Regions from separate parts of the Sinomicrobium halophytocola genome, predicted to be linked through region 1. Evidence: riboswitches for the same ligand, from Rfam matches in the RefSeq annotation. Region 1 holds a riboswitch; the other holds the start of a gene.
What was found. A riboswitch is a leader RNA that binds a small molecule or an ion and turns the genes downstream of it on or off. The one in region 1 is predicted to bind S-adenosylmethionine.

Region 1 (11,882 bases):
CCAAAAAAGAAAAAATTACACAACATGATATATCAAAGAAGCAGCTCATTATTTGCAGAAGCCGAAAAATATATACCGGGAGGCGTTAACTCTCCCGTAAGAGCTTTTAAATCCGTCGGAGGAACCCCTGTTTTTATAGACAGGGCGAAGGGAGCCTATTTATATGATGCGGACGACAACCGGCTCATCGATTATATTGCTTCCTGGGGACCAATGATCCTCGGACACGCACACGAACCGGTAATCAAAGCGGTAACCGAAAAAGCAGAAAAAGGTACTTCCTTCGGTATGCCCACCGAAACAGAAACAGAAATTGCCAGGCTGGCGGTTTCTATGGTGCCGAATATCGATAAAATACGTTTTGTAAACAGCGGTACAGAAGCTTGTATGAGTGCAGTGCGATTGGCCCGGGGATACACGGACAGGGAAAAGATCATTAAATTTTCCGGTTGTTACCACGGCCACTCCGATGCTTTCCTTATCCAGGCCGGAAGCGGTGCGGTTACCTTTGGTTCTCCCAATAGCCCCGGGGTTACACAGGGAACGGCTAAAGACACCCTATTGGCTGCTTACAACGATCTCGAATCCGTAAAAACGCTGTTTGAAGCCAATAAGAACGAGATCGCAGCTGTCATTATAGAACCCGTTGCCGGAAATATGGGGTGTATACTCCCTGAAGAAGGTTTTCTGCAAGGGCTCCGGTCTCTTTGTGATGAATACGGTACATTGCTAATTTTTGATGAAGTAATGACAGGTTTCCGTCTTGCCGGGGGCGGGGCGCAGGAAGTCTTTGACATAAAGGCCGATATAGTCACCTTTGGTAAGGTTATAGGCGGCGGACTTCCCGTAGGGGCTTTTGCCTCCCGAAATGAGATTATGGACCTCCTGGCCCCGCTCGGCCCGGTATACCAGGCCGGTACCCTTAGCGGTAATCCGCTTGCCATGAGTGCGGGACTGGCCATGCTCTCGGAACTCGACAAAAACCCGGAAATATTCAAAAGCCTGGAAGAAAAAACACTGTACCTCCACAAAGGTATCACCAGGATACTGACCAAACACGGAGTACCCCATCGCATCAACCGGATGGGCTCCATGATATCTGTACACTTTACGGACAAAGAAGTAAAAGATTTCGCCAGTTCGGCAACCGGAAATAATGATAATTTTAAAAAATTCTTCCACGGCATGCTGAACGAAGGCATTCACCTGCCGCCAAGCGCGTTCGAAAGCTGGTTCCTTAATGATGCCCTGAGCTATGAGGATCTGGATTTCACTATAAATGCCGTAGATAAAGTCGCTATTTCACTTCTTTAAATACATCCGGAAAAATAAATCGCGATAAGAACCAGTATCACGGTCAGGCAAGAGGCCACAGTACGAACATGGTTCCAACGCGTCCAGGGCTTTTCAAAAGCCGTCCTCATCCCGGAAATTTCTTCTTCCGAAGCCGTTTCCGGGATGAATTTCCCCAGTTTGGTGTTCATAGGAACATTCTTTACTACCGTAACACCAAATACGCCTATAAGATATAGTACGGTAGCAGCAAGCAGGAAAACAAATGGTTTTCCTCCTTCTTCTCCATGAAGGACCGTGGCCAGCAACAATAATAGCGGCGCACCCAAAAAACCCAGGAAAAACAAAGGATTCAGTATCCGGGAATTTATAAACTGCATAGCTTTAACAAACTCCATGTCGTTCAGCTGTTCCAAACCGCGGTTCACGGCAATACTGAAAGCGTAAAAGAGTCCGGCCATCAATGCAGAGGTCAATCCGGCCAGAATGAGCACAATATCTAAAAACAACATCTATTTTTTGCGGCTGTATTTTATTTCCATTGTTTTCATCTCCGTCCCATTATGCTCCATGAACATCTCCATCGTACGGTTATTTTCATCAACCCGGGAGATCACCTCTCTGATATTTAAATCATTTCCGGTCATAGGATCAACCATGGTACCCTTCATTTCCAAAGTATTATTGTCTTCTTCAGTTGAAGTTCCCCGGATTACCATAATCCCGGTGCCCATATCATCTATCCAGGTGCTGAAAAATTCCTTTTTTGCATTGTCATATCCCATAAATCCAAGTCCGTTAAAGGGCTCTCCCATAAATTCCCCTTTAAAGGATATTTTGAGGTAACGCCCTCCCATAACCATTTTACAAGTCTCCGTACCCTTTGCCTTTTGAGGTGGTGCGGAAGGATCTGCCCAATGAGTTATTTCCGCATCCCACTCACCTTCGTCCACAGCGAGCATTTTATGTGTATTTCCGGGGGTACGGTAAGCATTCCAGGCTTCCATCATGGCTGCCTGTGGGTCATCGGAAACAGAAATTGCTTCCTTTTCCTGTGCTACGATATGGTTTTGCATCCCCAAAACCATCAAAATAACACAAAGGGCGGTGAAAATTCTTCTTTTCATCTTTTAAAGTATTTGGTAAGTGATTGAAAGAGTTAATTTACAATATTTCCAAACAACACACAACCTAAACAACTCATTTATAGTAAATTGAAATTTACCGGGTTTTATTTTCGTACTTTCACCGATATTCAACTGCAGTCAAACCCGGTAAAAATTAAAAATAAAGGTATAGTTCCTTTGCAGATAGCATGTATTATTCGCGAAAAAAACGATATATTAACGAAAAATTTTTCCCTTTGTAGCTGAAAAGAAATTGACTTGAGAAAACTACCTAATTTAAAAGAATTTGTCAACAGGCCCGGGCGGGAAGAATCCCATAACCCGTTATTTTCCAGCCTGAACAAGGATATTCCTGCCGGTATTGTCTTGTTTCTCGTGGCGCTTCCCTTATGCCTGGGGATAGCCCTGGCCAGTGGAGCGCCTCTCATTTCGGGATTGATCTCCGGGGTCATAGGCGGACTTGTTATCGGGACGGTGAGTAAATCCGGGACCAGTGTCAGCGGACCGGCTGCCAGTGTTTCGGCTGTGGTATTCCTTGCTATCCAGGACCTAGGCGGATTTAATATTTTTCTGACCGCACTGGTCATTGCAGGACTGTTTCAATTACTTTTCGGCATCCTGAAAGCCGGTCTTATCGCCGATTATATCCCCACCAGCATTATTAAAGGACTGCTGGCTGCCATAGGTATCATTCTTATCCTTTCGCAACTCAAATACGCCGTGGGCATGGAGCTCGACCATGACCGTTTTTCAAGTTTTTCAGAAGATTACCTGGACAACGCATGGAAAATCATTACACTTTTTTTCAAGTCCTTCACCCCCGGGTCCATTATTCTCACCCTGATCTCTCTTTTTATATTGCTTTTCTGGGCAAAGACACCCTTAAAGAATTTCAAACTGATCCCCCCGGCCCTGATCGTGGTTATTCTCGGTGTTGTCCTGAACTTTATTTTTAAATATCTTTTTCCGGGCTTGTATCTCGACAGTGTTCATCTTGTAAGTATTCCCAGGGTAGACGATCTTTCCTCCCTCATTACAACCCCGGATTTCAGTGCCATAGGCAATATGAAGATTTGGACTACGGCAATAACCGTTGCCATTATAGCTTCCCTGTCTACTTTGCTGAACATCGAAGCCACAGATAATATAGATCCGCACAAACGAAAAACACCTCCGAACCGGGAACTTATAGCCCAGGGCATTGGCAACACCCTATCCGGCCTGATCGGCGGAATTGCCATTACCTCGGTAATCGTGCGTAGTACGGTAAATATAGAAGCCGGGGGACAGACCAAACTCGTTACCATACTCCACGCTCTCCTCTTGCTGTTGAGCGTACTTTTTATAAGTTCCGTTATCAATCTCATTCCCCTGGCTTCACTCTCTGCCATATTATTGGTAGTGGGATATAAACTGGCATCTGTCTCCTTGTTACGGAAAATGTATGCCAAGGGCTGGAGCCAGTTCCTGCCGTTTGTTACCACCGTTATTGCCATTCTGCTAACAGATGTACTTATAGGTGTATTGATCGGTTCGGCACTAAGTGTTTTTTTTCTTTTACGGAACAATTATTACAATCCGTTCTTTATCGAAAACACCAGGTTCATGCAGGGTGAAGCCATTAAACTCGAACTTTCCAACGAGGTTTCCTTCCTTAACCGGGCTTCTATTAAAAATGCGCTTTGGAGTGTTCCCGACAACAGTAAGGTGATCATTGACGCTACTTTTTCCAGCTATATAGACCAGGATGTAGTAGAAATTCTCCGGGATTTCGAAAGTACTTTTGCCAGGGAACACCAGATCGATGTAAATATAATTGGCCTGAAGGAAAGTTATGATAAAGGTGAAGAAATCGATTTCGAGGGCAAAAACCTCGAAAAAGCCATATTGAAGTCATCCCCGGGGGAAATTCTGAATTATTTAAAAGAAGGTAACAAGAGTTACGTTAAAGGTAACCTTATCTCCCGCCGGCTGAGAAACAAAGAACTTACCGACTTCCTCAGTACTTGTCCGCTTGCCGTAGTCGTAAACTGTATTGACCTCAGAGAACCTTTAAACATGCTCCTCAATACCGGTATTGGCGACCTGGTGCCTATCAGATCCGCCGGAAACGCGGTAAGTGCTCCCATTATCCGCAGTATAGAAATAGCTTGCCGTAACCAGGGTGCAAAACTCATCCTCCTGATGGGTAATTCCGGAAACTCCTTTGTAAAAGAAGCTATTGAAGCCCATCTGGCCGGAACGGAATCTTATTTAAAACCATTGATCGAGGATGCGTTGATCTCAAAAAAATTCAGTGAAGAAGATCTAAAAAACAAGGACCCTGAAGATATAGCGGATGCCATTACCCGGTTTAATCTCGAATTTTCCAAAGAAAAAATAATGCGTGAAAACCCTTTTATCAGGGAACAGGTGGAAGCCGGAAGCCTGGGTATTGCTTCGGCATTCTTTGATCGCAAAACGGCCTCGATAGCGTTTTCCGAATTGTTCACCATAGAGACTGCGACAGGAAAATAATACTTTTTAAATATTTAACAACAACTCATGACCAATAACGACATTTTAAAGAAATTGCGGGTAGCGCTGAAGTTAACCAATGATGACATCGTGGAAATCATGAAACTGGTTGGTTTCAACGTATCCAAATCCGAACTGGGGGCTCTTTTCCGCAGAGAAGACCATCCCAAATACATGGAGTGTGGCGATCAGTTTCTGCGAAATTTCCTCAACGGACTGATCATACACATGAGAGGGCCGGCTGAAGAAAAGGAAAATAAGAAAGAGACAGGACAAAAAGGATAAGGCTTAAGGATACCGTTAGAGAACTAATCCTGCTATCCGTGAATCAGTGACTAAAATTTATAGAAAATAAAAAGAAATAATGCATAAATTCCTTCGCTGGGGCATCATTGGATGCGGCAATGTCACCGAAAAAAAGAGCGGGCCTGCTTATAGCAAGACCGAAGGGTTCGAACTGGCCGCCGTAATGCGGCGCAATGCGGACAAGGTCCGTGATTATGCTCAACGCCATCATGTGAAAAAATATTACACAGATGCGGACGAACTTATCAATGATAATGAAATTGATGCCATTTACATCGCTACGCCCCCCGATACACATAAATACTACGGGCTCCGGGTAGCCGCGGCAGGCAAACCCTGTTGCATAGAAAAGCCCCTTGCCCCTTCCTACCAGGACTGTCTGGCCATTCAGGAAGCCTTTGAAAAAGCAGGGATACCTTTGTTTGTAGCCTATTACCGGCGCTCTCTGCCCCGTTTCCTCCAAATAAAAACATGGCTGGATAATGGTGAGGCAGGCGATATAAGACATATAAACTGGCACCTCAGCAAACCACCGAACGAGCAGGATCTTTCCGGCGCGTACAACTGGCGTACCGATGTACAAATAGCTCCCGGAGGTTATTTCGACGACCTGGCGAGCCACGGCCTGGACCTGTTTACCTTTATCCTCGGCGATATCAAAGACGTACACGGTATAAGTCTTAACCAACAGGGACTTTACGCTGCAAAGGATGCCATGACAGCATGCTGGCTGCACAAAAACGGCATTACCGGCTCCGGAAGCTGGAATTTCGGCTGTCATACCCGTGAGGACAAGGTGGAAATACTTGGCAGTAAAGGGAAAGTAACATTTTCGGTCTTTGATGAGGCTCCTGTTGTCCTGAGTAACGATAAAGGCACGCAGGAACTTTTTATCAACCACCCGGAAAACATACAGTTATATCACGTAAAAAATATAAAGAAACACCTGGAAGGACAAGCCGTACACCCTTCTACAGGGCCGACGGCAGTACATACGGCATGGATCATGGATAAAATACTCGGTACCATTTAATCTGGTTTCTTTTGTTCCGAAATATAAAAATTGATATAAAAGTATTGCCTGTTTCATTATTATTCCATTACTTTGCCCTTCGTTTCAATGCTCCGTAATGGCGCGTAGAAATAAAAGTTCAGAAAAATAATTCATATGTTATCAAGAAAGGCTGAGGGAATAGACCCGTTGAAGCCTTAGCAACCCTCCCTCATGGAGAAGGTGCTACGTTCTACCCCGAATGGGGAAAGATAACCCCGTGTTTTACATTAAACACGATTTACAGGGTAATTACTTTCCGTAATAGCTTTTCTGGTAACATATAGCATACAAATAAAAAAACGGTTACATTGAAAAGCAATTTAAATAAGCTTGAAATTACAGGTTTTATCACCGGGATCGGTGTGAAAATGCCACGTATCCCGCTGTCTTACCAGGTTTTCGGAAGAACACTGGGAGAAGCCCCGGTAATACTGGTCAACCATGCGCTTACCGGAAATTCTGATGTTGCCGGGGAGACAGGTTGGTGGAGAGACCTTATTGGCGAAGGCAAAGGCATAGATACTTCCATTTATACCATTCTTGCCTTCAATGTCCCCGGTAATGGTTATGACGGATTTGTCATAGACAATTACAAGGATTTCGTAGCCCGTGACATAGCGAGGATATTCCTTACAAGTCTGGAAAAACTGGGTATCGAAAAACTTTTTGCCCTGATAGGGGGGTCTATGGGAGGTGGTATTGCCTGGGAAATGGCTGTATTGAATCCTGATATTACCGAACATCTCATTCCTATTGCTTCAGACTGGAAATCAACGGACTGGCTTATTGCCAACTGCCAGGTACAGGAGCAATTCCTGGTAAATTCCCGTCAACCCGTACACGATGCACGTATGCATGCCATGTTATGTTACCGTACACCGGAGTCTTTCAAGACCCGTTTCAACCGGACCACTAACCAGGAACTTAAGGTTTTTAATGTAGAAAGCTGGCTATTGCATCACGGCAATAAATTACAGGAACGCTTTCAGGTTGCCGCATACAGGCTGATGAACCAACTGTTAAAAACCATAGATGTGACCAGGGGGCACAAAGAGCATTTCAATGTGCTGGAATCTATAAATGCCAACATTCACATCATAGGAGTGGATTCCGATCTCTTCTTCACAGCCGAAGAAAACCGGGAGACGCACAAACAACTGGCACAGGCCCACGACAGGGTTACCTACGGCGAGATACATTCCGTGCACGGGCATGACGCTTTTTTAATAGAATTCGAACAACTGGAAAAACTCATAGGAGGAATATTTCAAAAAGGAAAAAACAACAGGATGAAAGTATTGAAGTTTGGCGGTAAATCGCTGGCTAACGGAGAAGGCATTACTAATGCGCTGCGCATTATCGAAGACAAAATAGAACAGGGAGAAAGGATAACCGTGGTAGTCTCCGCACGGGGTAATGCCACTAATGAACTGGAAGAAATACTAGAAAAAGCTGGAAAAGGAGAGGATTACATTCCACAATTAGAAACCTTCAAAGCCTATCAACAAGCTGATTTTGACTATGTGGATTTTTCCGAGGAATTCACCAAGCTTGAAAAATTGTTTGAAGGCGTAGGCCTGCTGGGAGATTACAGCTCCAAAATAAAAGATCAGATACTCTCCAAAGGAGAAGTTATTTCAGCTAAGCTCATTACGGAAGTACTAAAACACAAAGGCATTAACGCCCTGTTTACCGATACCCGAAAACTCATCAAAACGGATGAGAAATTCGGAAATGCCCAGCCCCTGGAAAAACTTTCCAAGGAGAATGTCCTCGCGCATTTCGAAGAACACAATCACGATACGGTAAACATCGTCACCGGGTTTATCGGCTCCAACGCCAGAAATGAGACCACGACCTTGGGCAGGAACGGCAGCAACTATACAGCTTCCCTTATAGCTAACTTCCTGGACGCGGAAGAACTGCAAAGCTATACACATGTAGACGGTATATTCACCGCCAATCCGGAACTGGTACCCGATGCACAGCGTATAGAACAACTGTCCTATAACGAAGCGAATGAAATGGCCAATTTCGGCGCCACCATCCTCCACGCCAAAACCATTATCCCGCTTATTGAAAAGAACATCCCGCTGCGGATACTCAATACCTTTAACAACGATAACAAAGGTACGCTCATTACTTCCGAACCCAATAAAGAAGGTATTAAATCGTTATCCGTACTGGAAAATGTGGCCTTGCTTAACCTGGAAGGACGAGGGCTTCTCGGAAAAGCAGGAGTAGATGCGCGCATCTTCCGGGCGCTTGGTGACAGCAATATCAGTGTGAGCATTATTTCACAGGGATCTTCTGAAAGGGGGATCGGGCTCGTAGTAGATGCGGAAAACGCTACCAAGGCTATCGTGGAACTGGAAAAAGAATTTGAAAAAGACTTCTACTCCAAAGACGTCAACAAGATATCCGCGGTAGATGATGTATCGGTTATTTCCATTGTCGGGCAGGACCTCAGCACGTTTCACAAGCCATACAATGCCTTGATAAGAAACCAGGTTGTCCCCCTGCTGTTTAACAACACCGTAACCGGGAAGAACGTCAGCCTGGTCGTAAAAAAATCCGGTCTGCATAAGGCCCTGAATGTCATACACGGGGAAATATTCGGTATCTCCAAAAAGATCAATATCGCCATTTTCGGTCACGGACTGGTAGGAGGAACACTTATCGAACAAATACTTTCGTCAGCCGACAGTATCGAAAAGCGCAAGAATATACGTCTGAATATTTTTGCCGTGTCCAACTCCAAAAAGGTGCTCCTGGACAAAAACGGCATAAGAGACAACTGGAAAGAAGTTATTGGCAACAGTGACCAATCCTCTGGTGCTGATGCCGTTATTAAATACGCCAAAACACATCACCTGGAAAACCTCATTGCCATAGATAACACAGCCAGTGTGGATTTTGTGGAAAATTATATAGAACTCATCAATAACGGGTTTGATATAGTTTCGTCCAACAAGATCGCTAACACACTCAGCTACAGTTTCTATAAAGAATTAAGGGAAACCCTGGACAAAAACCAGAAACAATACCTTTACGAAACTAATGTAGGCGCCGGATTGCCACTTATAGATACCATAAAACTACTCCACCTTTCCGGGGAGAATATCACCGGGATCAAAGGCGTATTCTCAGGATCATTGAGTTACCTTTTCAATAGCTTTTCAGTGGAAGACAGGCCTTTCAGCGAGGTATTGCAGGAAGCCATAGACAAAGGATTTACCGAACCGGACCCCAGGGAAGACCTTTCGGGTAACGATGTGGGAAGGAAACTCCTTATCCTGGCCAGGGAACTGGACCTGCACAACGAATTTGAAGACATCAGGATACAGAACCTGATCCCCGAAACTTCGGGCCTTCGCGAAGGAAAAGCAACGGATTTTCTCTCCAGCCTGGGAGAACTGGACAATACTTACACGGAGATAAAGGCAAAACAGGAACCCGGTCACGTACTCCGCTATATCGGGGAGCTTTCCGGCGACTTGCAGCAGGACAAGGGTATCCTGGAAGTAAAACTCGTTTCCGTACCCGAACAAAGCGCTCTCGGCCAGGTAAAAGGTTCAGATTCCATATTTGAAATATACACCGAGTCCTACGGCACAAGACCACTGGTCATTCAGGGAGCAGGTGCAGGGGCCAATGTAACGGCCAGGGGAGTCTTCGGAGATATACTCCGGCTTGCGGACCGTGGAGAATAATACAGGATAAGGATATAGACAAAAAAGCAACGATTTCATGTACCAGTATTTACATAAGGACCTCACCGGGCTGGATGCCATACTTGACAAAGTAAAAGCACAGGCTACGGATTACCTGGACAATCTGCGGCACAGGCCGGTATCCACAACTTTTGAGGTTGGTAAACTACCACAATTGAGCGAAGAAGGACTTGGCTCGGCAAAGGCTCTGGAACAATTTAACACCAGGCTCGAACCTCTCATTGTCGCCTCTTCCGGCCCCAGGTACCTGGGTTTTGTTACCGGGGGTTCCACCCCGGCATCCATAGCAGGTGACTGGCTGGCTACGGTGTATGACCAGAATACCCAGGTAACCAAAGGAGAAGGCGATATTTCGGCTGTCATTGAAGAAGAAACCATACAATTAACACTGGACCTCTTTAGTCTTCCCTCCGACTTTTTCGGTGGTTTTGTTACCGGCGCTACCATGTCCAATTTCACCTGCCTGGCCGTGGCAAGACAGTGGTATGGCAAACAACTGGGGAAAGACTATGCCAAAGACGGTGTCCGGAACAAAGTGCATATACTAACGGCTACTCCGCATTCGTCTTCCGTAAAATCACTGGCCATGCTGGGACTGGGAAGCAGGAATATTCTGAAAGTAAATACCCTGGAGGGAAACCGGGAAGCCATAGACCCGGATGACCTGGAAAACAAGATCCGGGCTCTGCAAGGTGATCCATTTATACTGATATCTAGTGCAGGAACGGTAAATACCGTAGATTTTGATGATTTCGAAGCGATCGGGAAACTGCGGAAAAAGTATACTTTCTGGTGGCATATTGATGCCGCTTTCGGTGGTTTTGCCGCCTGTTCCCCGACGTACAAACACCTGCTCAAAGACTGGGAAGCAGCAGACAGTATTACCGTAGATTGCCATAAATGGCTGAATGTACCTTACGAAAATGCCTTTTTCCTGGTACGTAAGGAGCATAACCTGTTACAGGCAGAGACCTTTCAGAATTCCGATGCCCCTTACCTGGGCGACCCCATGGAAAATTTCAGCTACCTCAACTTTCTGCCGGAGAATTCCAGGAGGCTCAAGGCCCTTCCCGTTTGGTTTACATTGATGGCTTACGGTAAAAAAGGCTACAGGTACATTGTAGAGAATTCCGTGGAAATGACAAGGATTTTAGGAGATTTTATAACACAAAACCCTAAATTTGAACTGCTGGCCCCAATACGGCTTAACACCGTATGCTTTACACTGAGTAGGGAAGAAAACCAGGAGAAAGTCCATCCTTTCCTAACTGCCCTCAACCGCACCGGGAAAGTCTTTATGACCCCAACGGTATACCAAGGGAAAAAAGGTATCCGGGCAGCTTTTGTAAACTGGATGACTACTAAAGAAGATGTAGCCGTAATTACAGAACAAATAGACCGTATTGCTGAAAATATTTTATAAAAAAGACATCCCTAACAGATAAAAATAAAACATAAGATAATGAGTAAATCCCATTTTGAAACCGACGCCGTTCGCACGCGAATAGAAAAAACGGAGTTTTTGGAACACACCAGTCCCTTATATCTTACTTCCAGTTTTGTCTTCGAAGACGCGGAAGACATGAGAGCTTCTTTCGCAGAGGAAAAAGAAAGAAATATTTACAGCAGGTTTACCAACCCCAATACATCCGAATTCGTAGATAAAATATGTAAAATGGAAGGAGCGGAAAGCGGTTATGCCTTCGCTACCGGGATGGCTGCCGTCTTCTCTACCTTTGCCGCCCTGCTGAACAGCGGTGACCATATTGTCGCTGCACGGTCGGTATTCGGCTCTACCCATACCCTGTTCACCAAATTTTTACCGAAGTGGAACATCAATACTTCCTATTT
Region 2 (11,882 bases), on a different contig from region 1:
TGTACGTAAAAGAATACCTGGATTTCAGTGCTTCGATATACCGCTCGGCCGGAAAAAAGATGGATAAGGAACGAATTGAAGAAGTTATACGACTAACGGGATTAGCCCCGGAAGCGCATAAAAAAATAGGGCAACTATCCAAAGGATACCGACAGCGTACAGGGCTGGCCGCCGCCATGCTGCACGACCCGGAAGTACTTATACTGGACGAACCCACAACGGGACTGGACCCTAACCAATTGATTGAAATAAGGGGACTAATCCGCAATATGGGGAAGGAAAAGACCGTGTTGCTCTCTACGCACATTATGCAGGAAGTAGAGGCTATTTGCGACAGGGTTATTATCATTAATCACGGAGAGATCGTAGCCGATAAAAAAATGGAAAGTCTCCGGGAAGCTTCGGAGCAGGTGATCGAGGTGGAATTTGATTACCGGGTAGAACCGGTCTTGCTGGAAAACCTTCCCAATATCAGTTCGGTAAATAACATTTACGACTTTGTTTATGAACTGCGTTTCCACACTTCGGTAGACATGCGACCTGCCGTATTTGATTTTGCTCACGACAACGGGCTAAAAACCCTGCAACTGCACAGAAAAAACCGGAACCTGGAAAGTTTGTTCCGGGAACTGACCCAGGCGTAAAACCAAATTAAGAATATATAGATTCCACATCTTAAAAATGAATACCGCAGCCGTGTTTATCCCAAAAATTCTCTCCCTGCGGCTCTAACCGGTATTTTTCCCTGGTGAATAATAAAAAGATCACGGTTTAATTTTCATTCTTTTTAACACTCTCCTTCCCTGGAATTCACATTTTAATCTTAACTTAATGCCTTCTACTTGACATAAGTGCCCGTTAATCAAAAATATCATACCATGAAAAAACTGTTATTTCCTTTACTGATGGTAAGTTTCATCGTCCATTCTCAAAACGGCCTGAACGACAATAAAAGTTCAACACCGGTCAACATATCTCCCCTTACCGATAACGATCGTCCGCAATACCTGAAAGAAGATCCCCAAAACACGTATAACAGCCAGAATATAACCACACTGGACCTGGTAGAAGCACTGGACATTGCCGGAATTCAGATTTATAAATTCCGTACCGGCAAATTTGACAAGGATTATCGCCTGTATATCTTAAAGGACAAGTATGAAAACGGGAAGTTAACGGAACAGGACACTATAGCCCTGATGAACACTAAATACCATTATTATTCCGGAGACATTCTAATGCATGACTACATGGATCAATTTAAAATATTTACCAAAACAGAAGGTAACAAAGGTTCCCTGGATATCCGTACCTACAGTATGGGACTGAAAACCAATGTGGAACTGAAAAAAACTTCAAATATACAGTTTTTCATGTGGAAGGAATATATAAACCCCTCCTGGGAGTTAAACAGGAAAATTCCACTGATGATCTTTGCTTCTTCCTGGTACGATGAAGAATATAAAGTAGAACGCTTCTGCGGTGTTGCAAAATTAAAGGATGGGGATAAAGACTCGGAAGAACTTCTCAGTTCTTCCCCAAGTTACTTGCTCATAAGCTATCTTGTGGAAAACAAACCGGAATAATTATCCCCCTCAATGACAAAAGAAATCTGGATTTATTCATGTGGCATCTATTCCTTCGGATTTGCGGTTTTTCATATATTCTTCTGGAAGCTTTTCCGATGGAAAGATGATCTGCAAAAACTAAGTCGCCCAAACCGGGGGATCATACAGATACTGAACCTGCGTATTATTTACTATTTCATTTTTGTCGGGACAATATGTTTTGTTTTTCCGAAGGAACTGGGCGAAACCCAATTGGGAAAGTTCTTTCTGGCTGGCAATGCCCTTTTCTGGACCGGGAGAACCATAGAACAATTTATTTTTCTGAGAAAACCATCGCATGGTACATGTACTCACCTTATTATTTATTTTAGGGATATTCCTGTTTGCCATACTGCTTTCGGAAAGTAAACCACTCCGGATTTGCAGTCCGGAGGTTTAGGAAGTGGCAATCCTGCCCGTCCGGCGGGGAAATTGCCATAATTATTAAGTCAATACTCAATAACCCAATAACCTATTAACTTAATAACTGAGCAAAGTAAAAGTTTATAGAAACCTAAATAGCTGCAATAACTCCCGATCATTCCTCTTCAAACCGTAGCTTGCCCCTGTAATGTTCCGTTATTTCCACCTGGGGTGGACGGTTCACGGATATAACATCACCGGTACTGTATATATCGCCTTGAATGCGTTGTAAAGGATGTACGATAATATCATTGGAGCTGCGATGATACAGGGTGACCTCATCCGCTACAAAACCCGTCGCTTCCACACGGGAATTTCCGGCGGCCAGCGTGATGTTCATTTTCCCGGTACTTCCCTCCAGGTAACAATTGGACAGGTTATTGAACACCAGGCTGAAACTCTTATTTTCCAGGTGCAGGTAAAAATTGCCGGTGTTCTGATAGTCGCTTTGATAATCTTCGGAAACGATCCTGAGGTTCGGGTATGTGAGTACACCATCCGAACGGATATCCCATTGGGTGGAACTTCTGATCTCCGTGATATCGGGTGCCGTTACATACACAATGGTCTGATCGTAATCCCGGAAAAAATTACAGGTAGCACTATTGGAAAGTACCAACTGCCCTTCTGTTACTTCGGCATGGATATCATCTACAAGGTTCTCTCCGGTTTCTATGGTCACACTATACCCGGCAGACTCTCTAAGTATCATCTGCACGCCTTCTTTTACCAGTATCCTGGAAAAAGCAGGCACATCGATTTCCCTGTTTACCGTATCTCCTGCAGTTTTCAAACAGTCACCGGTATTCTCGCTATCGCAGGAAAGCAACAGAAAAACTATTATGTATGCTATTTTCTTCATTACGTAAAAACCAGATATGATATCAAAGGCGTATACCTACTCCAAATTCGACTGCTTCAGCCTTTGCAGCATGTGTTTTCAAGGTCAGCGCTGCGAACATCTTGTCCCCGAAGTAACGTTTCAATCCTATCCTCTGGTAAAAACGCCCTTCGAAATCCACCGGGTAATACGCATAATACCCTAGTTGTGCTACCAGCGAAAGCCGGTTTACAAACAATTCGTGCCCTATAAAAACACCTGCTCTCTTAAAATCCTCATTACCGGATATACCGTCTTCCGGATAGGCTATACTTTTATAGCGGATATATTCTTTCAGAAAATTGGAATAGAATACATCCGTCCCCAGTTGTACTGCACTTTTTCTGCTCAGTCTCTTATCTGCATAAAAAGAAAAAACGTAAAAGGCATATTGCCCGCTATCCACAACATCACTTTCGTTTACCCCGGAACGGAATACGGCATTATACCGAACGGATTCCGTAAACCCGCCGGATGTAAACGTATGTATAAATTCCGGCTCTTCTTTCTCCAACTGATAATTAACGCCAACATTGAACGTTATACTATTTATACTCGTATTCGGGGCTTTTACATTGGCATTGGAATAATGGATAAGAGAAAAACCTGCCTGTATACCAAACCTGTCCAATAACCGTTCTTTTTTGTAATTCAGCATCACATAGGTACTGCTCATAATCCTCGATCCGAAGGCTATATTGCGATAATTATCTTCTTTATCGTACGGATTGGTCGTATAGGCAAGCCCCTGCCCTATACGAAGCATGAGGTTTCTCTGCAAAAAATAAAAATTATAGTGGGCATACAGTGCGTAATTCTCTCCCAGATATTCGTTTTTCAAGTCCTGATAGCCGAATGAAACTCCGTAATCCGGGTAGTTAAAACGCTGCTCCCAGGCTTCCTTCCCGTAAGTCTTCCTGTTCCAACTCAGGATAAGCCCTTCCGGATGCCCGGTTATAAGATGTTGAATATCGGTGTTGTGGAGTGCTGTGTTGCCATAAAAGTAACTGGCATCTATATAGGAAAAGTGTTTGTTTCCATCCTTCTTCTCCTGGCCGGAAACAAACACCTGAACTAATACAACTAAGGCAAAAAAGATTTTCTTCATGCTGCCGGATTCGGCACAAAAGTATGTTTTATTTTTAAAATACTGACGAAGCTACTGCCTTGATGTTGTCAGATTTTCCCATAGAATAATAATGTAAAACCGGAACACCGGCATCTTTTAATTCTTTGGACTGCTGTATACACCATTCTACACCTACTTGCCTTACTTCCTTGTTATCTTTGCATTTTTCAACGGCATGAATAAGTTCCTCCGGCAAGTCTATCTTAAATACCTGCGGAAGTAACTGCAGATGTCTTTTTACGGCAATAGGTTTTATACCAGGGATAATGGGTACATTGATCCCCATATTCCTGGCTTTTTCCACAAATTCGAAATATTTACTGTTATCAAAAAACATCTGGGTAACGATATAATCAGCCCCGGCATTTATTTTATCCTGTAGTCTTTTCAGGTCGTAATCCAATGAGGGGGCTTCCAGGTGTTTCTCCGGGTATCCTGCCACCCCGATACAGAAATCCGGTCTGTTGCTGGCTTCTACCACATCGTGCAGATATTTTCCCCTGGTAATATTCTTGATCTGCCCTACCAGTTCATTGGCATAGGTATGTCCTCCTTTTGTAGGTTCAAAATAACGTTGGTGTTTCATGGCATCTCCCCGGAGCGCCATAATGTTCTCAATACCCAGATAATGACAGTCCACCAGCATGTATTCGGTCTCTTCTCGGGTAAATCCGCCACAAAGCACGTGAGGGACGGTATCTACCTGGTACTTGTGTTTTATGGAAGCACATATACCGACAGTCCCAGGACGCATTCTCACGATCTTCCTGTCCAGCAGGCCTTCCCGTTCTATATAGATATATTCTTCCCTGGAGGTGGTCACATCGATAAAAGGCGGATCGAATTCCATCAGGGGGTCGATGTTATTGTATAATTCCTGTATGTTCCCTCCTTTCGGAGGGGGAACGACTTCAAACGAAAACAGGGTCTTTCCTTTAGCCTGTTCTATGTGTTCTGTTACTTTCATGTTATGCTTTTCCGGTTACTTCGGGATGTGGTTAATTTTATTTATTCCGGTTACGGGTTGTTCTAAATACGGGTTTTTTACCGGGTTCATATTTGTTAATCAACTATATTCGGATTCAGCCATTTCCGGGCTTCTTCCAGAGGGATTTCACGTCTTACTGCATAATCTTCTACCTGGTCTTCTTTTATTTTTCCCAGTCCGAAATATTTACTCTCCGGATGTCCGAAATAATACCCGGATACTGAAGATGCCGGCCACATGGCCAGGCTTTCGGTAAGCCGTACGCCGGTATTTTCCTCTGCCTTAAGCAACCGCCACAATGTTCTCTTTTCCAGGTGATCCGGACAAGCGGGATAACCGGGAGCGGGACGGATACCTTTATAGGATTCCTTTATGAGTTCTTCATTTGTCAGGGTTTCATCAGAGGCGTATCCCCAGAATTCCTTTCGTACTTTTTCGTGCAGGTATTCTGCAAAGGCTTCAGCAAACCTGTCGGCCAGGGCTTTCACCATTATGGAATTATAATCGTCGTGTTCTTTTTCAAACTCGGCAGCTTTTTCGTCCACACCAAAACCTGTAGACACACAAAAAGCCCCGACATAATCGCGAATGCCCGAAGTCTCGGGGGCTACGAAATCGGCAAGGGCTATATTGGCCGCTCTTTTATTCTTTTTAGACTGCTGGCGAAGTGTAAGAAGGGTCTCTACCTGATTGTCATTTTGGTCATAAATGGCAATATCATCGTCATTTACCTGGTTGGCGGGGAACAGTCCGTATACTCCTTTAGCCTGTAACCATTTTTCACGCATCAGGTCAGTCAGCATATTCCTGGCATCCTCAAAAAGCAGGGTTGCCTGTTCTCCTACTACCGGATCGGTTAAGATCTCCGGGTATTTGCCATGCAGCTCCCAGGTACGGAAAAACGGGGTCCAGTCTATATATTTCAATAATTCTTCCAGGGCCACTTCTATGCTGTGTACACCTGTTTTTTTTGGTTTTACCGGTTGATAGTTTTCCCAGTCGAGTTGTAATTTGTTTTTTCTTGCTTCTGCTATAGTCAGGTATTCTTTTACCTTGGAACGATTGAGAAAACCTTCACGAAGTTTATCATACTCTGCCCTTATGGACCTGCAATATTCGCCTTTGGTTTTTTCGTTGAGCAGGTTACTGGCTACGGTCACTGCCCTCGAAGCATCGTTTACATGCACTACGGTTTCCCGGTAAGCCGGAGCTATCTTCACTGCGGTATGTGCTCTCGAGGTGGTGGCCCCTCCTATGAGTACGGGAATATTGATACTCAGTTTATCCAATTCCTGGGCCAGATAGACCATTTCATCCAAAGACGGAGTGATAAGGCCGCTAAGCCCTATGATATCCACATTTTCATCTATAGCGGTCTGAATGATCTTTTCCGGGGGAACCATAACACCCAGGTCCACTACTTCGTAATTGTTACACCCGAGAACTACGCTCACTATATTTTTCCCGATATCGTGGACATCGCCTTTTACGGTAGCCATGAGTATCTTGCCTACGGCCCGTGAGCCTCCTTCCCCTGCGGGAAGGTTTTTCTTTTCTTCTTCTATAAAAGGCAGCAGGTGCGCCACGGCCCTTTTCATTACCCGGGCGGATTTCACGACCTGGGGCAGAAACATTTTTCCGCTTCCGAAGAGGTCGCCCACTACATTCATTCCGTTCATCAGGTAGATCTCTATAACCTCTATGGGCCGGGCTACCAACAAACGGGCTTCTTCCACATCTGTTTCGATAAACTCGTCAATACCCTTTACCAGGGCATGGGTTATTCTTTCCTGCAAACCTTCGGAGCGCCATTCCTGTAGCTTTTTCTCCGAAGTTTTCCCATTGTCCTTTACCTGCTCCGCGTAATCGAGCAGACGTTCGGTGGCGTCGTCTCTTCGGTCGAGCAGCACATCTTCTATTCGGATGAGCAGTTCTTTGGGAATTTCGTCATAAACCTCGAGCATTTCCGGGTTTACGATCCCCATATTCATGCCGTGTTGTACCGCGTGGTAAAGGAATGCGGCATTCATCGCTTCACGTACGACATTGTTCCCGCGAAACGAAAAGGATACGTTACTCACTCCTCCGCTGACATTGGCGTAAGGCAGATTTTCCCTTATCCATTTGGTTGCCCTGAAAAAATCTACCGCGTTTTTACGGTGTTCTTCCATCCCCGTACCTACCGGGAAAATATTCGGATCGAAAATAATGTCTTCCGGGGCAAACTTCACTTCGTTCACCAGGATGTCATAGGATCGTTTGCAAATCTCTATCCTTCTTTCGTAGGTATCTGCCTGCCCTGCTTCGTCAAAAGCCATGACAATAACTGCCGCACCGTATCTTCTGATGGTCCTGGCATGTTTTACAAAGGTTTCTTTTCCTTCTTTTAAGCTGATGGAATTAACGATACACTTTCCCTGAACTACCTTAAGCCCCGCTTCTATGATCTCCCACTTGGAACTGTCAATGACAACAGGAACACGGGCTATATCGGGTTCGGATGCAATAAGGTTCAGGAACGTGGTCATGGTCTGAACACCATCTATCATACCCTCATCCATGTTCACGTCAATGATCTGTGCACCTCCTTCTACCTGTGCCCTGGCCACGTCCAGTGCTTCCTGATATTTTTCTTCTTTTATCAGGCGCAGGAACTTCCGGGAACCGGTTACGTTGGTACGTTCCCCGATATTGATAAAGTTGCTCTCGGGGGTCACGATCAAAGGCTCGAGCCCCGACAGCTTTAGCGGCCGGATTTTCTGTTTTTCCCTTCCCTCCGATGGCGGATCGTCATATTGTTTCTCGTCTGTATTTCCTTTTCCCACGAATCCTCTGGTGTTTTAATCGTCGTTATTTTGTCAGACTGTCTGATGGCAGCCTATCTCTGGTTTTCCATACCGGGACCGTTATTAGCCACGGAGTTATCACTACATCCTAATTATATTCCCGTCAGGGCTTAAGCCAAAGCTTCCAGTTTTCTGGGTTTATACCGGGCTGCGATCTCTGCTATAAGCTTTATATGATCCGGCGTAGTCCCGCAGCATCCCCCGATAATGTTTACGAGGTTATCATCCAGGTATTCCCTGATCAGTTCCTGCATCTCTTCCGGTGTCTGGTCATATTCCCCGAAGGCATTGGGTAAGCCCGCATTGGGATGAGCCGAAATATTAAGATCTGTATTTAGTCCGAGCCGTTTCAGATAAGGTTTAAGCTGATCGGCCCCTAAGGCACAATTAAACCCCACACTTAATAGCGGGATATGTGATATGGATATCAGGAAGGCCTCCACGGTTTGACCGGACAGTGTTCTTCCGGAAGCATCCGTGATCGTTCCGCTGACCATTACGGGGGTGTCCAGCCCTCGTTCTTCCTTCATTTCCTCAATAGCGAACAGTGCAGCTTTGGCATTTAACGTATCGAAAATTGTTTCAACCAACAGTATATCTACCCCACCATCTACCAGTGCTTCCACCTGCTGTTTATAAGCTATTCGAAGTTCATCGAAGGTAATGGCCCTGTATCCGGGATCATTTACATCGGGCGACATGCTTGCGGTCCTGTTTGTCGGGCCAACAGCCCCGGCTACAAATCTCGGTTTTTCCGGGTTTTTAGCAGTGAATTTGTCTGCTATTTCCCTGGCTATCCTGGCCGATTCGTAGTTCAACTCGTAAACGAGATCTTCCATATAGTAATCTGCCATGGCAATGGTAGTGCCCGAAAAGGTATTGGTCTCCACAATATCCGCCCCGGCTTCAAAATACTTGGCATGTATCTCTGCAATGGCTTTGGGCTGAGTGAGCGAAAGCAGATCGTTGTTCCCTTTCAACGGGTGGGCGTAATCTTTAAAACGCTCCCCGCGAAAGTCTTCTTCCGTAAATTGGTATCTTTGGAGCATGGTACCCATGGCCCCATCCAGTACCAGTATCCTTTTTTGAAGTTCTGCTTTTATAGCACTCATAAGATCGATCGTTTTGCCTTATGTACCGGATAACAGGATTATTTATATCATATCCGGGACAAAAACCGTTGATTTGTTTGTAAAATGTTATCAGAAAACAGGGAGAAATACGGGAAGTATTTGCGTCATCTGTCCCTATGTCACCACAGGGGTAGAATTTAGCACCTTCTCCGCTTCAGGCACGGAGGGTTGCTAAGGCTTCACCGGGTCTATTCCCTCTGCCTTTCTTGATAACTTCGATAAATTCAGAATGCAAAGAAATGTAATCCCTTTTTCTTTTGCAAACTAATTGCTGTTTTTTTATTGCTATAACAGCCCTGTGCGAATTGGTTCCGGGACAGGGCTGTTTTTCACTATATCCTTGTATTCACAGAATAGAAATCCTATGGGCGATACACTGCCTTATATCTCTGCAATTGCAATTGGCAATCGGTATTATACTTCGATGGCCTTGATGACTTCTTTTTTGGCTTCTTTTTTCGTGCCGTCAAAACCTTGTATTCCACCTACGGTGGTATATTTCATCACGTAACGTTTATCCGGGAATATCCTTTGATAGGCACTCTGGCACATAATTGCGGCTTCGTGAAAACCGGAAAGGATGAGTTTTAATTTTCCTTTATAGGTATTCACATCTCCAATGGCGTAAATGCCCGGGATATTAGTGGAATAGTCATAGGAATTATCCACTTTGATGGCATTCTTCTCTATTTCCAGTCCCCAGTCGGCTATAGGGCCTAATTTCGGTGACAATCCGAAAAGAGGGATAAAATAATCCGCATCGCGGATAAACTCTCCTTCGTCCGCATGATTGATAACAACGGAATTCAGGTGGCCTTCTCCGAGTAACCCTACAACTTCGGCACGGGTTACCAGGTTGATTTTCCCCAGTTTTGCCAGTTCTCCGACTTTTTCTACGGAATCCAGGGCTCCGCGGAACTCATTTCTACGGTGTACCAGAGTAACTTCGGATGCTACATCGGCCAGGAAAATGGACCAGTCCAATGCAGAATCTCCTCCTCCGGCAATAACCACTTTTTTGTCCCGGTATACTTCCGGATCTTTTATCATATAAGCGACACCATTGTCTTCATAGTCGGCAATATTATCTATCAGCGGTTTTTTGGGTTCAAAAGACCCCAATCCTCCTGCGATGGCAATTATCGGTGCATGGTGTTGCGTACCTTTATTGGTAGTTACGATAAAACTCCCGTCTTCAAGTTTTTCTATGGTTTCCGCTCTTTCTCCCAGGGTAAAACCAGGACTGAAAGGTTTTATCTGTTCCATAAGATTATCAACCAGGTCACCCGCTTTTATTTCTGGAAAACCGGGAATATCGTATATTGGTTTTTTAGGGTAAAGTTCGGAACATTGTCCTCCTGGCTGTGGCAAGGCATCTATCAAATGCGTTTTTAACTTTAACAACCCGGCTTCAAAGACCGTAAACAGACCGGTAGGCCCGGCACCGATTATTAAAATATCCGTCTTTATCATCTTCTTCTGTTTCTGTTATTTATATATACGTAGTGTTAATTTTTCTTTTTCGGGTACCCGTTCATCAGGCTTTACTGATAAACGATCTTGTGATATGGTTCAGTTTTTCCACTTTCTCTTCAAAATTCTCCTTTAACGTACCCCGATACCGGTTGAGGTTTTCTACCAGTTCGTTAATATCTTCCGGTATGATCTCCTCAAAAAGCTGCCGGAGCCTTTTGGCCATGGTAGGTGATTTGCCATTGGTGGATATGGCTATTTTCACATTGCCCTTGGTAACTATTCCTCCCAGGTAAAAATCGCATAGTTCGGGGGTGTCGGCTACGTTTACGAGTATATTCCTCGCACGGGCATCATCGCATATCTGTTTGTTTACTTCCGGATCGTTTGTCGCCGCAATCACCATATGTTTTTTATGCAACACATTGGTAGAATACGGTCTGTGCAACAAGGGAATATGGTGTTTTTCTGCCAGTGTTCTCACTTCATCACTAAAATCCGGTGCAACCACAATAACTTTGGCATTGGGACTGGATTTCAGTAAAAAAGACAGTTTTTCATACCCTACGTTACCTGCTCCTACAAGCAGCACATTGAGTTCGTTAACTTTGAGAAATACAGGGTACAGTTCGTTCTTTTCCATAATCATGATCCCCGAAGGGTGTGTTATCTTTTAAACAGTTGCGCTTTCTGAAGAGCGTCATACTTCTCCGGGATCACGGTATTTACTTCTTCGTACAATCCTTTTAATTTCACGCTTTCCCTTACTACTTCGCCTATTACGATAATAGCCGGGGAACTGAGTTTTTTATCACGTACAACATCGCCTATGGTATTTACCGTACCGCATCCGAAATGCTCGTTAAGGGTCGTACCGTTCTGAATAACCGCTACGGGGATGTCTCCTTTACCACTCTCACGAAACAGTCCCATAATAACATCGATTTTACTCATTCCCATCAGAATGACTACTGTTGCCGACGATTGGGCTGCAAGGCGAATATCTTCGGACAGCTTTCCTTCCGATGTTGTTCCGGTGACTACCCAGAAACTTTCGGCAACATGTCTTTTGGTGAGGGAAATCCCCTGGTATGCCGGTACGGCCACAGAAGAGGTAATTCCAGGGACTACCTCAGCTTCCACACCGAAACTTTCGGCATAATCGATCTCTTCGGTGCCACGGCCAAAAATAAAAGGGTCTCCCCCTTTTAATCGGACTACGGTACCCGATGCGAAAGCATGTTGTACGATCAGTTTGTTTATTTCATCCTGCGAATGTACATGGTACCCTTTGCGTTTCCCTACAAAAATTTTCTTTGCATTGACGGCATGTTCCAGAATATCCCTGTTGATAAGGGCATCATACAACACCACATCTGCCGATTGCAGAGCCTTGATACCTT

Region 2: another riboswitch for S-adenosylmethionine. It lies ahead of ACVBDY_RS14920 (homocysteine S-methyltransferase family protein); the one in region 1 lies ahead of thrA (bifunctional aspartate kinase/homoserine dehydrogenase I).

The regions. Positions count from the first base shown of each region.
Region 1 covers NZ_JBRKIT010000028.1:202,955-214,836, forward strand. Annotated here, with positions in the region: gene hemL (glutamate-1-semialdehyde 2,1-aminomutase) at 25-1,314, shown strand; gene ACVBDY_RS11830 (anthrone oxygenase family protein) at 1,311-1,805, opposite strand; gene ACVBDY_RS11835 (DUF1579 domain-containing protein) at 1,806-2,420, opposite strand; gene ACVBDY_RS11840 (bifunctional SulP family inorganic anion transporter/carbonic anhydrase) at 2,679-4,937, shown strand; gene ACVBDY_RS11845 (DUF1456 family protein) at 4,965-5,222, shown strand; gene ACVBDY_RS11850 (Gfo/Idh/MocA family protein) at 5,302-6,276, shown strand; SAM riboswitch class I at 6,412-6,513, shown strand; gene thrA (bifunctional aspartate kinase/homoserine dehydrogenase I) at 6,606-10,010, shown strand; gene ACVBDY_RS11860 (pyridoxal phosphate-dependent decarboxylase family protein) at 10,048-11,454, shown strand; gene ACVBDY_RS11865 (trans-sulfuration enzyme family protein) at 11,494-11,882, shown strand, end outside.
Region 2 covers NZ_JBRKIT010000035.1:198,763-210,644, reverse strand. Annotated here, with positions in the region: gene gldA (gliding motility-associated ABC transporter ATP-binding subunit GldA) at 1-644, shown strand, start outside; gene ACVBDY_RS14950 (DUF5041 domain-containing protein) at 879-1,586, shown strand; gene ACVBDY_RS14945 (hypothetical protein) at 1,599-1,976, shown strand; gene ACVBDY_RS14940 (head GIN domain-containing protein) at 2,146-2,892, opposite strand; gene ACVBDY_RS14935 (acyloxyacyl hydrolase) at 2,915-4,018, opposite strand; gene metF (methylenetetrahydrofolate reductase [NAD(P)H]) at 4,053-5,006, opposite strand; gene metH (methionine synthase) at 5,102-7,783, opposite strand; gene ACVBDY_RS14920 (homocysteine S-methyltransferase family protein) at 7,984-8,985, opposite strand; SAM riboswitch class I at 9,108-9,222, opposite strand; gene ACVBDY_RS14915 (NAD(P)/FAD-dependent oxidoreductase) at 9,421-10,479, opposite strand; gene ACVBDY_RS14910 (precorrin-2 dehydrogenase/sirohydrochlorin ferrochelatase family protein) at 10,544-11,122, opposite strand; gene cobA (uroporphyrinogen-III C-methyltransferase) at 11,146-11,882, opposite strand, start outside.